One region of the Bacillus sp. Brlt_9 genome, then DNA from elsewhere that is predicted to be linked to it. Evidence: riboswitches for the same ligand, from Rfam matches in the RefSeq annotation. Region 1 holds a riboswitch; each other region holds the start of a gene.

What was found. Region 1 has a riboswitch for lysine ahead of VF726_RS23145 (amino acid permease). Riboswitches for the same ligand answer to the same signal wherever they lie in the genome.
Region 2: linked by a shared signal. The riboswitch ahead of VF726_RS16770 (amino acid permease) and the one ahead of VF726_RS23145 (amino acid permease) in region 1 are both predicted to bind lysine.
Region 3: linked by a shared signal. The riboswitch ahead of lysA (diaminopimelate decarboxylase) and the one ahead of VF726_RS23145 (amino acid permease) in region 1 are both predicted to bind lysine.
Region 4: linked by a shared signal. The riboswitch ahead of VF726_RS03265 (aspartate kinase) and the one ahead of VF726_RS23145 (amino acid permease) in region 1 are both predicted to bind lysine.

What each region holds. Positions count from the first base shown of each region.
Region 1 is NZ_JAYJLO010000006.1:267,738-271,112, forward strand. Features, by position in the region: gene VF726_RS23135 (DUF3626 domain-containing protein) at 1-1,043, opposite strand, end outside; gene racE (glutamate racemase) at 1,153-1,983, opposite strand; lysine riboswitch at 2,184-2,366, shown strand; gene VF726_RS23145 (amino acid permease) at 2,513-3,375, shown strand, end outside.
Region 2 is NZ_JAYJLO010000004.1:53,822-57,196, reverse strand. Features, by position in the region: gene VF726_RS16780 (DNA alkylation repair protein) at 1-118, opposite strand, end outside; gene VF726_RS16775 (iron-sulfur cluster biosynthesis family protein) at 152-457, opposite strand; gene VF726_RS16770 (amino acid permease) at 572-2,038, opposite strand; lysine riboswitch at 2,151-2,342, opposite strand; gene VF726_RS16765 (GNAT family N-acetyltransferase) at 2,728-3,177, shown strand; gene VF726_RS16760 (sulfite exporter TauE/SafE family protein) at 3,217-3,375, opposite strand, start outside.
Region 3 is NZ_JAYJLO010000001.1:277,599-280,973, forward strand. Features, by position in the region: gene VF726_RS01520 (LTA synthase family protein) at 1-1,050, opposite strand, end outside; gene VF726_RS01525 (DUF3888 domain-containing protein) at 1,305-1,700, shown strand; lysine riboswitch at 1,790-1,971, shown strand; gene lysA (diaminopimelate decarboxylase) at 2,152-3,375, shown strand, end outside.
Region 4 is NZ_JAYJLO010000001.1:617,867-621,241, reverse strand. Features, by position in the region: gene VF726_RS03280 (YndJ family protein) at 1-83, opposite strand, end outside; gene VF726_RS03275 (DUF4166 domain-containing protein) at 89-700, opposite strand; gene VF726_RS03270 (DoxX-like family protein) at 704-1,612, opposite strand; lysine riboswitch at 1,805-1,991, shown strand; gene VF726_RS03265 (aspartate kinase) at 2,191-3,375, shown strand, end outside.

The sequences.
Region 1 (3,375 bases):
AATAATTTTAATTCCTGAAGTACTTCTTCATATGTTCCGCGATCACTCCACGATAGTGGATTACTTTTCAAATCCACTACAGCAGAACCAATTATATGTGCATCTATGCAATTATTTCGTGCAATACGTCTTGCCAAAGATGGCATTTTCGAACCTCTGAAATCCATTGGAACTTCATCTACCATCAGTACAAAACCCTTGTGCCAATACAAATCAATAGAATACTTCAAACAAATCTCTTCTAAAGTTCTACCTACATTCGTCCCCTTAAATGAAGGATCTACAACAAGCACTTCCACGTCTTCTTTAAGAGAAATATCTCCATGAATCTGTGCTTCAATATAATGGTTAAGATTACGGGCTGACTCTTTGTTTACGAAATCTATAAACGGTCTTTCCAGGTTAGCCAGTAAATGACGAATGAGTCTTGTTGGAGTCAAATTCCCTTCACCAATTGCAAACTCTCTTACGAATGTCTCTTCCAAAAGAGCAGCTAAAATCATATCAAACTCCTCATAAGTCCCCTTTTCTTTTGGATCTTGATGCGAATCTAAATACGTATATGTAGAGCGATAAGAAACTTTTGGAGATAAGAGAAAATAACATGATCCAAAGCGCGGGGCAGGCCCATCTGGATGTAACATTACATTTAGCGCGCCATATTTAGGCCGTTCATTATTCGTTACGCCTTCCAATTGATATGCGCCTCCAAATATTCTCTGTTCCCAAAGGTCACGTTCACCACCCGGATAAGCAGATACACTCCCATTAGATAGCAATGTTTCAAACTGACTTTTATATCCTCCTTGCTCAAACAGTGCTTCAGCAATACTTTTCATATTCGAATCTAATCTGTCTGGATGAAAGTGTAACGCAATCCTTGCATGAGATTTTAAGTTAGCGACAGCTTCTTCAAACATTTCATCTGGAATATTAGACATTTTCAATATATGATTAATTGTTGCTTTAGCCTCACCCTTTTCGTTCTCTGCATATTTTGAAATATACTGTAAAGCAAATAATTGCGATCTTGATAATTCCATAATCAAACCTCTCCTTTCATTAAAATGACCTTAATCATTTCAATGAAAAGCTTATTCTTTCCTTCTTATGAAACGAACCTGGTTTATTAAAAAAGTAATTTAATAAACCCTAATTATACATACGCGCATTTTTCATCGGCAAATGTACATATTCTACAGAAATTTGATACCCTAGCCATCGCTCAGCAATATGTTCAAATGATAAGGCAGAGCCTGTTGTAAAAAATCGATGTTTCGGATTAAGTTTGTCAGACAGAATTCCTTTGTGCTGTAAAATTGTGCTTAACTCTATTGCTGTTTCTTCTGCCGAACTAATAATCGTTACATCTTCTCCTAATTCCTTTTTTATATAGGGCTCTAAAAGTGGATAATGCGTACACCCAAGAATTAGTGTATCTATATCTTCTTTCGTTAATGGCAGTAAAGCTTGTTTCACTTGCTGCGTTACATATACTGTATCTTCTAATTGATTTTCTACAACTGTAGCTAAAGTCGGGCACGCATAACTATGCACTTCCAAATATGTATCAAGCTCGTGTAATGCTTTTTCGTACATATTAGATTTTATCGTACCTACAGTTCCAATTACCCCGATTTTCCCTTTCTTCGTCACTTTAATGGCAGCTCTTGCTCCCGGATGTATAACGCCAATAACTGGAATAGAAAGTGCTTCTTGCAAATCAGTCAATGCAGCAGCTGCACCAGTATTACATGCTACCACTAGAGCTTTTAATGGAAACTGTTTGAGGAAATCAACCATTTCAAATATGAAAGATTGTACCTCCTCTACACTTCTTGGCCCATACGGACAACGCTCATTATCACCAATATAATAAATGCTCTCCTTAGGCAATTGACGTATAATCTCACTCGCAACTGTTAATCCCCCAACCCCTGAATCTAGTACACCTATTACGGAATTTTCATTACATACAGACATATACTTCATCCCCTTCTCAATCTTCTAGCCCTCATAATATTTATTATATTATGAAAATTCGATATTACATAATAATCCCTCTCTCCTTTAATCACAAACTCTTCTCTATAATCTGATTATTACTATATCCATTGACGTATAAAAATTCATTTGTTACTCTTAAAGACGTTAATTTAATATTTAAATCCTCATTCGTATCTCGGTGAGGTAGAGGTTGCAGTCATTAAGAGTATCATTTCAGGAGATGTAGTGGCATTGATGAAGAAATGAGAAAGGAATGATTGCCGAAGTAAGCCCGTGTCCACCATGCACGCTTGCTGGGTCTGCATTTAATAAGTGCAGAACTGTCACAAACGTTTCGTTTGTGGAGAGCTATCGAGAGGTATGTCGTGGGTTTCTTATAAGATAGAAAGCATGTAGCGGCAAATTACGTGCTTTTTTTGTTTTGTTTGGGACTTTTCTTCTCTACTAAGAAGACATACATATCTCCTCGCTTGACTTGGTTATACTAACTTTGGAGGTATTTTCTATGCAACAAAAAAAATGGGGCTTTTGGGTACTAACAGCTTTCGTTGTCGGTAACATGGTTGGCGCTGGTATTTTCATGGTGCCAAGTACGTTAGCACAAACAGCAAGCCCTCTCGGTGTCACTTTAGCTTGGTTAACAACAGGGTTTGGTGTTTTAATGCTAGCTCTTGTTTTCGGTAATTTAGCAATTCGTCGTCCTGATTTAACGACAGGACCACAAAGTCATGCATATGCTTTATTCTCAACACCAAAAAAGAAAAAAATGGCTGGTTTCAGTATGGTATGGGGATATTGGGTTGCAAACTGGGCAAGTAACGTTGCCATCATTACATCATTTGCGGGATATTTATCACTCTTCTTCCCAATTATGAAAGATACACGACTACTATTTTCAATCGGTTCTTTTGACATAGAAGTCGGAAAACTAATTACATTTACGATTTGTTCCATCTTACTTTGGGGAACTCATATTATATTAACGAACGGTGTAAGTGGAGCTGGAAAACTAAACTTCTTAGCAACAACAACAAAAGTAACTGGATTCCTTTTATTCATCGTCGTTACGTTATTTGCATTCGAAGCTTCTAAGTTTGGACAATGGTACACACCGATGATCGACAAATCAGGTGTATCACACGGCCTACTTTCACAAGTAAACTTAGCTGCTCTTACAACGCTTTGGGCATTTATCGGAATTGAATCAGCGGTTCTCTTATCAAACCGTGCTGTTTCTCCAAAAACAGTAAAACGTGCAACAGTTGCGGGATTACTTATTACAGTTGCGATTTACTTAGGAATTACAATTTTAACAATGGGTGTACTTCACGTTGATACATTACAAGCTTCTGAACGTCCATTAGCAGA
Region 2 (3,375 bases), on a different contig from region 1:
TTACGGAAGATACAAAGTTTCTTTTAGAGAAAGTAGGATCATGTTTACAAATAGAATCAGCCATTTTTTCTGCCAATTCTTCATTAAATAAAAATTTTAACGGAACATATTTACCCATTTTTTCACCTCGGTGGTCAGTTAAAAGCAATTTTTATTTTTTTATCGACAATCCATAAACTAAAGTTTCACTCGGAGTTGTAATACTAAAACCTGTCGTCTTATAATCAAGTTTCACTGTATCACCAGTGTAGTCTTTCGTAAATGAATCCATTTGTACAATAAGATCTTCATCTTCATATACAACATCATCTGCGTTATATGTATCCCAAATTAAATCGACATCAACGAAAATACTACAAGAGTTTGTCATTGTTCCTCTAATGCGAATGATTTTTTTATCTTCACGTTCTAGTCTATGTATAGCTGCTTTTGCTTCATCAGTAATGCGAATGTTCATCGTATCCCAACCTTTATGTATATTTCCTTTATTATTGCAAAAACAAGAGCAATAGGGAAGGGAGAAGTATTGCAATAAAAAACGAGCAAACAAATTTGTTTGCTCATTTTACGTTTATTTCAATTCACATTTATCAAGTGGAATCACTTTCGTTTTCTTCGTGAATTTATAGCCTAACCATAGTACTAAGAAGAGTGGTAAACCGATGTAAGAAACGAGTACACCGTTCCAATCAATTGATTCCCCCATAAATGCGCCGTAGTTTTGACCTAAAATTACGATGACACAAAGTGCAAATGCGAAGATTGGACCGAACGGGAACCATTTTGCTCTATATGGTAAGTCTTTTAAATCTTTACCTTGTACGATATATGCTTTACGGAAACGGTAATGACTAATTGCGATTCCGACCCATGCGATAAAGCCAGACATTCCAGATGCGTTTAATAACCAAATGTATACAACGCCGTCACCGAATAAAGAAGCAATGAAAGCGATACTACCGACAATTGACGTTACGATTAATGCGTTAACAGGTACACCGCGGCTATCTAATTTACCAAGAAACTTTGGTGCTTTTCCTTGGCGAGCTAAGTCCCAAAGCATACGAGTTGATGCATACATACCAGAGTTACCAGCAGATAGTACTGCCGTTAAAATAACAGCGTTCATAACAGAAGCAGCAAAGGCAACACCCGCTTTTTCAAAAATAAGTGTAAATGGACTTACTGTTACATCACTTGCGGCAAGGCTTTCAGTTGTATAAGGAATTAATAAACCGATAACGAGAATCGCAAGAATATAGAATAAAAGAATACGCCAAAAGATCGAACGAATTGCTTTCGGAATATTACGTTCTGGATCAGAAGTTTCACCAGCAGCTACCCCAAGTAATTCAGTTCCTTGGAATGAGAAACCAGCTGCCATAAATACACCGATAATTGCCATGATGCCGCCGTTAAATGGTGCATCTGCAACTGTGAAGTTTTTAAAGCCAACAGTTTCGCCGCCCATAATTCCGAAAATCATCATAAAGCCGACAATTAAAAAGATAATAATCGTAACTACTTTAATAAGTGCGAACCAATATTCAGATTCACCAAACCCTTTAACAGATAAGTAGTTTAAAAGGAAAATAATAGCTAAACATAATCCGCTCCAAATGAGGGAAGGGGTATCTGGGAACCAAAATTTCATAATTAATGTTACAGCCGCTAGTTCAGCAGCTATCGTAATTGCCCAGTTATACCAATAGTTCCATCCAAGTGCAAAGCCAAGTGATGGATCAACAAATTTTGTTGCATACGTACTAAAAGATCCAGTAACAGGCATGTAAGCTGCGAGTTCAGCTAAGCTTGTCATTAAAAAGTAAACCATAATTCCAATTGCGGCGTATGCAACTAATGCACCACCAGGTCCAGCTGTGTGGATGACACCACCACTGGCAAGAAATAGTCCGGTACCAATTGTACCACCGAGAGAAATCATCGTAAGGTGCCGTGATTTTAAACTACGTTTTAATTCACCTTTTCCATTTGTAGTTTCTGTTTTAGAGGTAGTTTGATTCGTTGCGCTATTCATGTTCAACACTCCTTTTCTTGTAAGATAGGAAGGAGCGGGGGAGAAAAATACAAAAAACCGCCAAAGGAATTTGGCGGAACGTTTCACAAATAACCACCCCATCATACCCTTCCGTTAAGATAGCACCCCACGTTTACACGGTAATTTGTAAACGTGACAGTTCTGTTCCTTTCGGAGACAGCCCCAGCTCATATTTCCAGAGAAGAAATATAAACTTCGGCAACTTTTCCTTTCAAACGGAGTCGGTGACATTCTCTATGTCTCGTCCGTTTTACTCTTAAAAGTCGCAACCTCTACCTCATCGGATTGATGAGGATTTGATATATTGCTAAGATTTTTAATATATGGCAATTGTAATGACTTTCTGAATATATTGCAAGATATTTTGTTAGGAAAAGTCAAAAAATATCGGTTATTGTTTAGGAAACGTTTGCAAAACTCCACCCGAACCTATTATTATGTAACAATAAGCAAAGAAAAAATTGTTATACAAATGTTTCGCAAAAAATATTGAAAAACCCTTTAAAATTAAAAGAAAATTCAGAAAATATAATTCGACATAACTATCAAAAGAGGATTATTCCTTAAATTCGTTTCAAAGAATAAGTATAAATCCGATAAATAGAATGAATATTCTTTTTATTCCTGATAAAATTGAGGTATTGTTTAATTGAAAAGGGGAAATCAATATGAAATTAGAAACAGAAAGACTCTATATAGTGCCGTGTACAGAAGAGAGTATTCACGTTGCTAATGAGCAAGGATATAATAGTGGTCCACATATTGTAGGGTATGTAGAAAATATAAAACAAAATAAGGCTTTATTACCTTGGGGGGCGTGGTATGTCATTCGCAAGGAAGATGACATCGTTCTAGGTGATATAGGATTTAAAGGAAAACCAAATGAGGAACATACAGTAGAAATTGGTTACGGATTTATTGAGAAATATTGGAATAAAGGATATGCGACAGAAGCTGTAAGAGAATTAATAAATTGGGCTTTTCAAACAGGAGAGGTAGAAACGATTATTGCGGAGACACTTCTTGAAAATATTAGCTCGATTCGTGTATTAGAGAAATTACATATGAAAAGAGTAGGCACTACAGAAACAATGATCAATTGGAAAATAGAAAAATAAAAAATACCGCTCGAAGTATATCGGGCGGTATTTTTATCGTTATGGTAGCATTTGTTTTTGATCATTCGGATATTTGGCTGTCGATGCGTTAGAACGATTGGAATGATTGCGAACAGCAATGAAAATAGAAATAATAACGACAAGGCCAACTGCCACGTAAGAAAGTGAAATAATAGTTGGATCCACTTTAAATGTAGT
Region 3 (3,375 bases), on a different contig from region 1:
ATCACGATTCCAAAAAGCTTTATCATTTGAATGGAAGACAGCAGAAGAATATCCGTATTTTTTTAATTGTTCTGGTGTAGCTGTATATTCATTTGTTGCGTGAGTAAAGAATACTGAACCGCGGTCTAACGGATAAAGTGAATTTTCAACGATAAATTCAGCATCAGAAGTTTTACCTTGTCCTGTTTGATGATAGAAGTTATCGAAATAAAAACTATCTTTAATAAATTCGTTTAAAAATGGAGTGATTTCTTTTCCATTTATTTTTTTATTAATAACAAAACTTTGTGTAGATTCCATGGAAATCAAAATGACATTTTTACCTTTTGCAGCCCCAAATAAGTTTTTATCAACTTGCTTATCTTTTGAGTCTGTATAGTTTTTAATTTCAGAGAACCCGTCACCACTTGCAAATACACGTTCAGCTGAAGATTTTGATTGAAGTGTAATATCGAATAGATGATATGTGTATAAACCTAAATTTTTCACGACGGTTTGACGGTCAAATGAGCGTGAGAACATTTGTGGTTTATAAATAACGGAAACAACAATTTGCAATGCTAATAGAGCTGTTACACCGCTAAAGAAAGTTCGCTTCTCAGAGCGAGAAAGCGGCGTCTTGTCGCAAAATGCCGGGAATTTACGCGAAAGAAACATTAAAATAATCGCATCTGCAAATAACAGTAATGTTTTGTACGTAAAGAGTTCTTTTATACTCGTCCCTAAATCAGCCATATTATTTGTTTGAAATAACACTGGGAACGTAACGAAATCGTTATAAAACCCATAAAACATTGCATTTCCAAATAAAATGAATGATAGTACAAAACTAATTCCAACTATAATGCGGTTTCGGTGTTTAGATGCAAATAAAGCAAAACCGAAAAATAAAAGTAACGCAGCTAGTGGATTAATAAAAAGCATAAATTCTTCAAAGAAATTATCAATTTTAATATCAAATGCTAGCTTGTACACAATATATGTTTTTATCCATAATAAAACGACTGCAACGAGTGCAAATCGCAGTTTTGGAAACAGACGTTGTAGCATAATATACTCCTCTCCTAAAAAGCATGACCGTTCTTGTGAGCCGGTTTGATTAGCGCCTCATTTTATATATACGAACAGTCCTTTATTATTATGTTTATTATACTATGAGTATCATTATACGAAAATAAAAGAGAGTTGTGGGCTTTTTTATAATAATTGAGTAGAAAAAGGGCAGTAGGAGACAATATAACGGAGTTTCTATGTATGATTATTATCGTGCGCAGAAAGAATCGTGTAACAATACGGAGGTTATAATGCGAAAATTATTATATTTTATAGTATGCAGTAGTGTTATACTTTTTGCTTCACCGAGTGTGTCGGTAGCTCAATATGATGCACCTCTTATGGAAGATGCCCTTTATTCTGTTTTATTTCCGAAAATAAATAAAGCAATTGAAAAACAATATGGGAGCTTAAAACCTTATCAATGTCCGAAAATCATCAGTTTAAAAAAAGTGTATAGCGGTACATATTTATTTCAAGCGAGTATTGAAGTGACGAAGTATGAACAGGTTGGTGGGAAAATTGTTCCACCATTTGAGAAGGTAACGATTACATTTAATAACGAAGAGGGCGAATGGGAAGTAACAAAGATAATAGTAAAGCGCTTACCAAATGATACAAAATTAAACTGTAAAAAAACAATATAAAAAATTGTTTGACAAATAAAATGGTCCTTTGGTATTGTTAATAGCAACAATTAGATGTTTGAAAATTAAATAGACTTACCTCATCTACTCTCAAAGGTAGAGGCCGCGATAGGAAAGAGTAAGCTATGGGAGATTTAATGGAATCTGTGATCATAGGTTGAAAGGGACTATTGCCGAAATATAAGAATAACCATCTTATTCATATATTGGGACTGCATTGAATAAATGTAGTACTGTCATAAGATTTATTTTATGGAGAGCTATTTGGAGATGTTGATGCGGTTTCTTATTTTGAGGAGATAACAACTCGTTTATTTTTTCAATATATATTTTTCCTAATAAGAAACGCGTGTGAACATTGTTCCGCGCGTTTTTTGTCTATCTAAAAGCGTGCTGCAATGAATAGAAGATTGGGGTTATGAGTTTTAGAGGAAATAAGGGAGGAATTCAAATGTATTTACACGGCACAAGCCGAATCAATGGGCAAGGACACTTAGAAATTGGAGGGTGCGATACGACGCAGCTAGCAAAACAATACGGAACACCACTTTATGTATACGATGAAGAGTCTATTCGAGGAAAGTGCCGCGCGTTTCATCGTGCTTTTAAAGAAAGTGGTTTCTCTTACCAAGTAGCATATGCAAGCAAGGCGTTCTTGTGCATGGAGATGTGCCGAGTGGCTCGTGAAGAGAATATGTCATTAGATATTGTTTCTGGAGGGGAATTATATACTGCGCTTCAAGCAGGATTTCCGGCATCGCGTATTCATTTTCACGGCAATAATAAAACAGATGAAGAAATTGTGATGGCTCTTCAGGCGAATATTGGTTGTTTTGTCGTAGATAATTTCTTAGAATTAGAGATTTTGCATGATTTAGCAGTGCAACATGGGAAATTTGTGAACATATTAATTCGTGTAACGCCTGGAGTAGAGGCGCACACACATGAATATATTACAACAGGTCAAGATGATTCGAAATTTGGATTTGGTGTGTCAAATGGTCAAGCGATGCAGGCAATTGAGCTTGCTTTACAAAAATCAAATTATAACGTGCTAGGAATTCATTCACATATCGGATCACAAATATTTGAAACGGCCGGTTTTGTGCGAGCGATTGAAGTTCTTCATCAATTTTTAGAAGAAGTGAGAGAGCGAACAAATTATGTAGTAAAAGTGCTAAATGTGGGCGGAGGATTCGGAATACGCTACACAGAATCAGATACGCCATTAACTCTTGAGACATATGTGCGAGCGGTAACAAGTGCAGTGAGAGAACAATTTACAGTATGTAATTATCCCTTGCCAGAAATATGGGTTGAACCAGGCCGTAGCATTGTAGGTGATGCTGGAACGACACTTTATACAGTCGGATCTGTGAAGGACATTCCTGGTATTCGGAAATATGTATCAGTGGATGGTGGGATGACTGATAATTTAAGACCTGCTTTATATAACGCTCGTTATGAAGCGATGTTAGCGAATCGAGGGAACGATGAGAACGAGGAAGTTGTTTCGATTGCAGGGAAATGTTGTGAGAGTGGAGATATGTTAATTTGGGATATCACTTTACCGAAAGTTGCTACTGCCGATTTATTAGCAATTTCTTGTACAGGGGCATACGGGTACTCGATGGCGAATAATTATAACAGGATTCGTAGACCAGCTGTTGTCTTC
Region 4 (3,375 bases), on a different contig from region 1:
ATTGCTTCCACTGGGTTTATATTTGACCACTCGCATATTAGAAAAATAATATAACAAGCAAGCCCAACTATTATATTTTTCATTTCATTTATTTCCTTTCCACAAATGTTCCCTTATATGAAAATAATGAACCAATTAACGGATTTCGTACTTGTACATGAATTCGAAAGCATTGCCTTGTTTCATCATAACTTTCTACAATGGTGGCCTCCCCGTATAAAAATCTAGGTAACGGGACTTTCCTTCCGAACATGTAAAACCATTGTTTCTTTGAAGAAATATGCATTGCCCCCACCTCATCAATATGAAAATTTAATGTAGATACAAGTAAGTGCGGTTCACCAAAATAATCTACAATTTCATTATTCTCTTCATCCAACTGCATAACGGCATTAAAATATCTTTTTTTATTGTGAAAATAAAAAGTACGATTCCACCGCACAAGTTCATGTCCATGTTCATCCCGCTCAGCCGTATTATGTATTGTAAATGGCACTTCCTTCCCCCGCTCAGAGAAAAATATACGGAACTTCGATGCAATTTTTAATATTAATTTTACAAAAAAAGAACCTCCATAAATCTCATCCATCTTTCCTTCTCCAGTAAAGCTATTTTCTTCCGTAATTTCATAGCGTTTCTGTAATTTCGGATGAAGATTTTTATAAGAATCCCCTAATAGTCTTTCATACAAATTAGCCATACATTATCCCTTTCTCTTCCTCCTGCAATTTTTTGCACTTGGCAAATTCATGCTATTTATATAACCGGCAATCGATAACCCCATGAGTAGAACGTTTAATGTAATTGGATTAAACGGTTCTGTAAGGCTTGCGACATTCGTAAATCCTGCCGCTATTGTTAAGGCTATTAACATAAAAATATGTACGACAAATACTTTTCGCTTTTGAAATGGCAACAGCCATAGGACACCAAAAATAATTTCTAGTAATCCAATTATTTTAAGTACAAAAATACTATGTTCCGTTGAACCAATCATCACCGATAGCATTTTTACTTCTTCTGAATGAGTAAATACTAATTTTGGCACTATCCCTTGATACATCCATACAAAGGCAAATAAAAAACATACGAGCCAATATGTCATTGTTCTTCTAATTAGTAACCTAGGGTGAAGTCCCTTCTCTAACCATAATTTTAATGCATCAAAGCTCCAAGCAGTCGCCCAGCCTAATAACGGCCGAAACATATAGAAATCTATTATATTCCCTATACGACCAAACCTCGTATCATAATCATATTGCGTCTCAAAATGAATGTGTTCTTTACGAGGGGTATACTTCCAATAACCACGCCCTGTTTGAATAAGAGATAATTTATTATCCGTCCAAAATTTTAAAGAAGAAATACGTTCTCCCGTTTCTTTTCTTATTTCACCTATCGATTCCCCTTCTCCAGCTATTTCAAGTCCAAATCCAATTTTTGTTTTATATAAAAACTTCTGTGGTTCTCCTTCTTTTTTCTCTAAATACGAAATTTCAGTAAAGCGGGCATCCCATTCTGTATGTATATGTGGTTCTTGCGTGTATTCCCATAATTTCTCCATTGTTGTGTTCATTTCTGCCGAAACATAAATAGGCTTTTTCCTCTTCATACTTCCACCTCCAATGCACTATAAATTTAATGTACATGCAACGAATTTATTTTGCTACATTTTTCACAAACTTTCTTTTGCAAAAGAAAGAATTTTTAAAATTTATACAAAACACTTGATTCCCCGAAAAATTTAAATTATTATAAAACAAATGTTACCAACAACTTCATAAATCAAACACTCTCGCCTAAAACGTGAGATAGAGGTTGCGATACTTATGATTATTCTAATGGAGACACAGAGATGTCTATGAAATTAGATGAAAGGAAGTATTGCCGAAATTGATAAATTTCTCTGCATTTATCAATTGGGGCTGTTTTCGAATAGAAACAGAACTGTCATATGTACAAACGTGTACGTATGAAGAGCTATCTACAAAAAAGAGATATCATTTTTATGATATTCCTTTTTTGGCGGTTTTTTTATTAGCTCCGTTTTCTGTTTCCCTTTTCCTGTAACAGCACCATCCTCACTTATTTGAGATGGTGTTTTTTGTTTTTCTCTGGTAACTACAGGAATATTGGGATTTATATATGTCCTAATCTATTCTTAAAAATGGATGAAAGAAGGAATTCGTAATGGAAACGATTGTACAAAAATTTGGTGGCACTTCTGTCGGAAGCGTTGAGCGTATTCAACATGTAGCAAATTTAATTATTGAAGAATATGAACGAGGGCATAGTATCGTCTCTGTCGTTTCAGCAATGGGCAAAAGTACAGATGAACTTGTCGCACTTGCTAACGCTATTACAGAAAATCCGAGTAAACGTGAAATGGATATGCTTCTATCTACAGGAGAACAAGTGACTATTTCATTATTAACGATGGCACTACAAGCGAAAGGTTATAACGCGATTTCATTAACAGGATGGCAAGCTGGTATTACGACAGAATCTGTACATAGTAGTGCACGGATTACTGACATTCATACAGATCGAATTCAATCTTATCTTACTGAAGGTACGATCGTTATTGTAGCTGGCTTCCAAGGAGTTAGTGAAAACCATGAAATTACAACGCTTGGCCGCGGTGGTTCTGATACAACTGCTGTTGCATTAGCTGCTGCACTGAAAGCAAAAAAATGTGATATTTACACAGATGTGACCGGCGTCTATACGACAGACCCACGAGTTGTAAAAGATGCTTATAAATTAGATGAAATCTCTTATGACGAAATGTTAGAACTTGCAAACCTCGGTGCTGGTGTATTACACCCGCGTGCGGTTGAGTTTGCTAAAAATCATAATGTCATTTTAGAAGTTCGCTCAAGTATGGAACAAGAAAATGGAACAATTGTAAAAGGAGAATGTAACATGGAACAACAATCAATCGTTAAAGGTATTGCATTTGAAGATAATATTACACGCGTCACAATGAAAGGTTTGGAACAAGGTGCACTTTCAACAGTTTTCTCTACATTAGCAGCGGCACATATTAATGTAGATATCATCATTCAAAGTATTACAAATGAAGGAACTGTTCACCTCTCCTTCTCAATCCATTCTAATGATTTAAAAGAAACATTAGAGGTATTAGAACAACATCAAGAAACATTACAATATGAATCTGTAGAATATGAAAATCATTTAGCAAAAGTATCCATTGTAGGATCTGGTATGGTCTCTAATCCTGGTGTTGCTGCGAATATGTTCACTACTTTAAAAGAAGAAAATATTCATATTAAAATGGTAAGTACATCAGAAATTAAAGTGTCTGTCGTTATTGACCGCCTTCATTTAGTAACAGGTGTTGAGGCGCTGCAT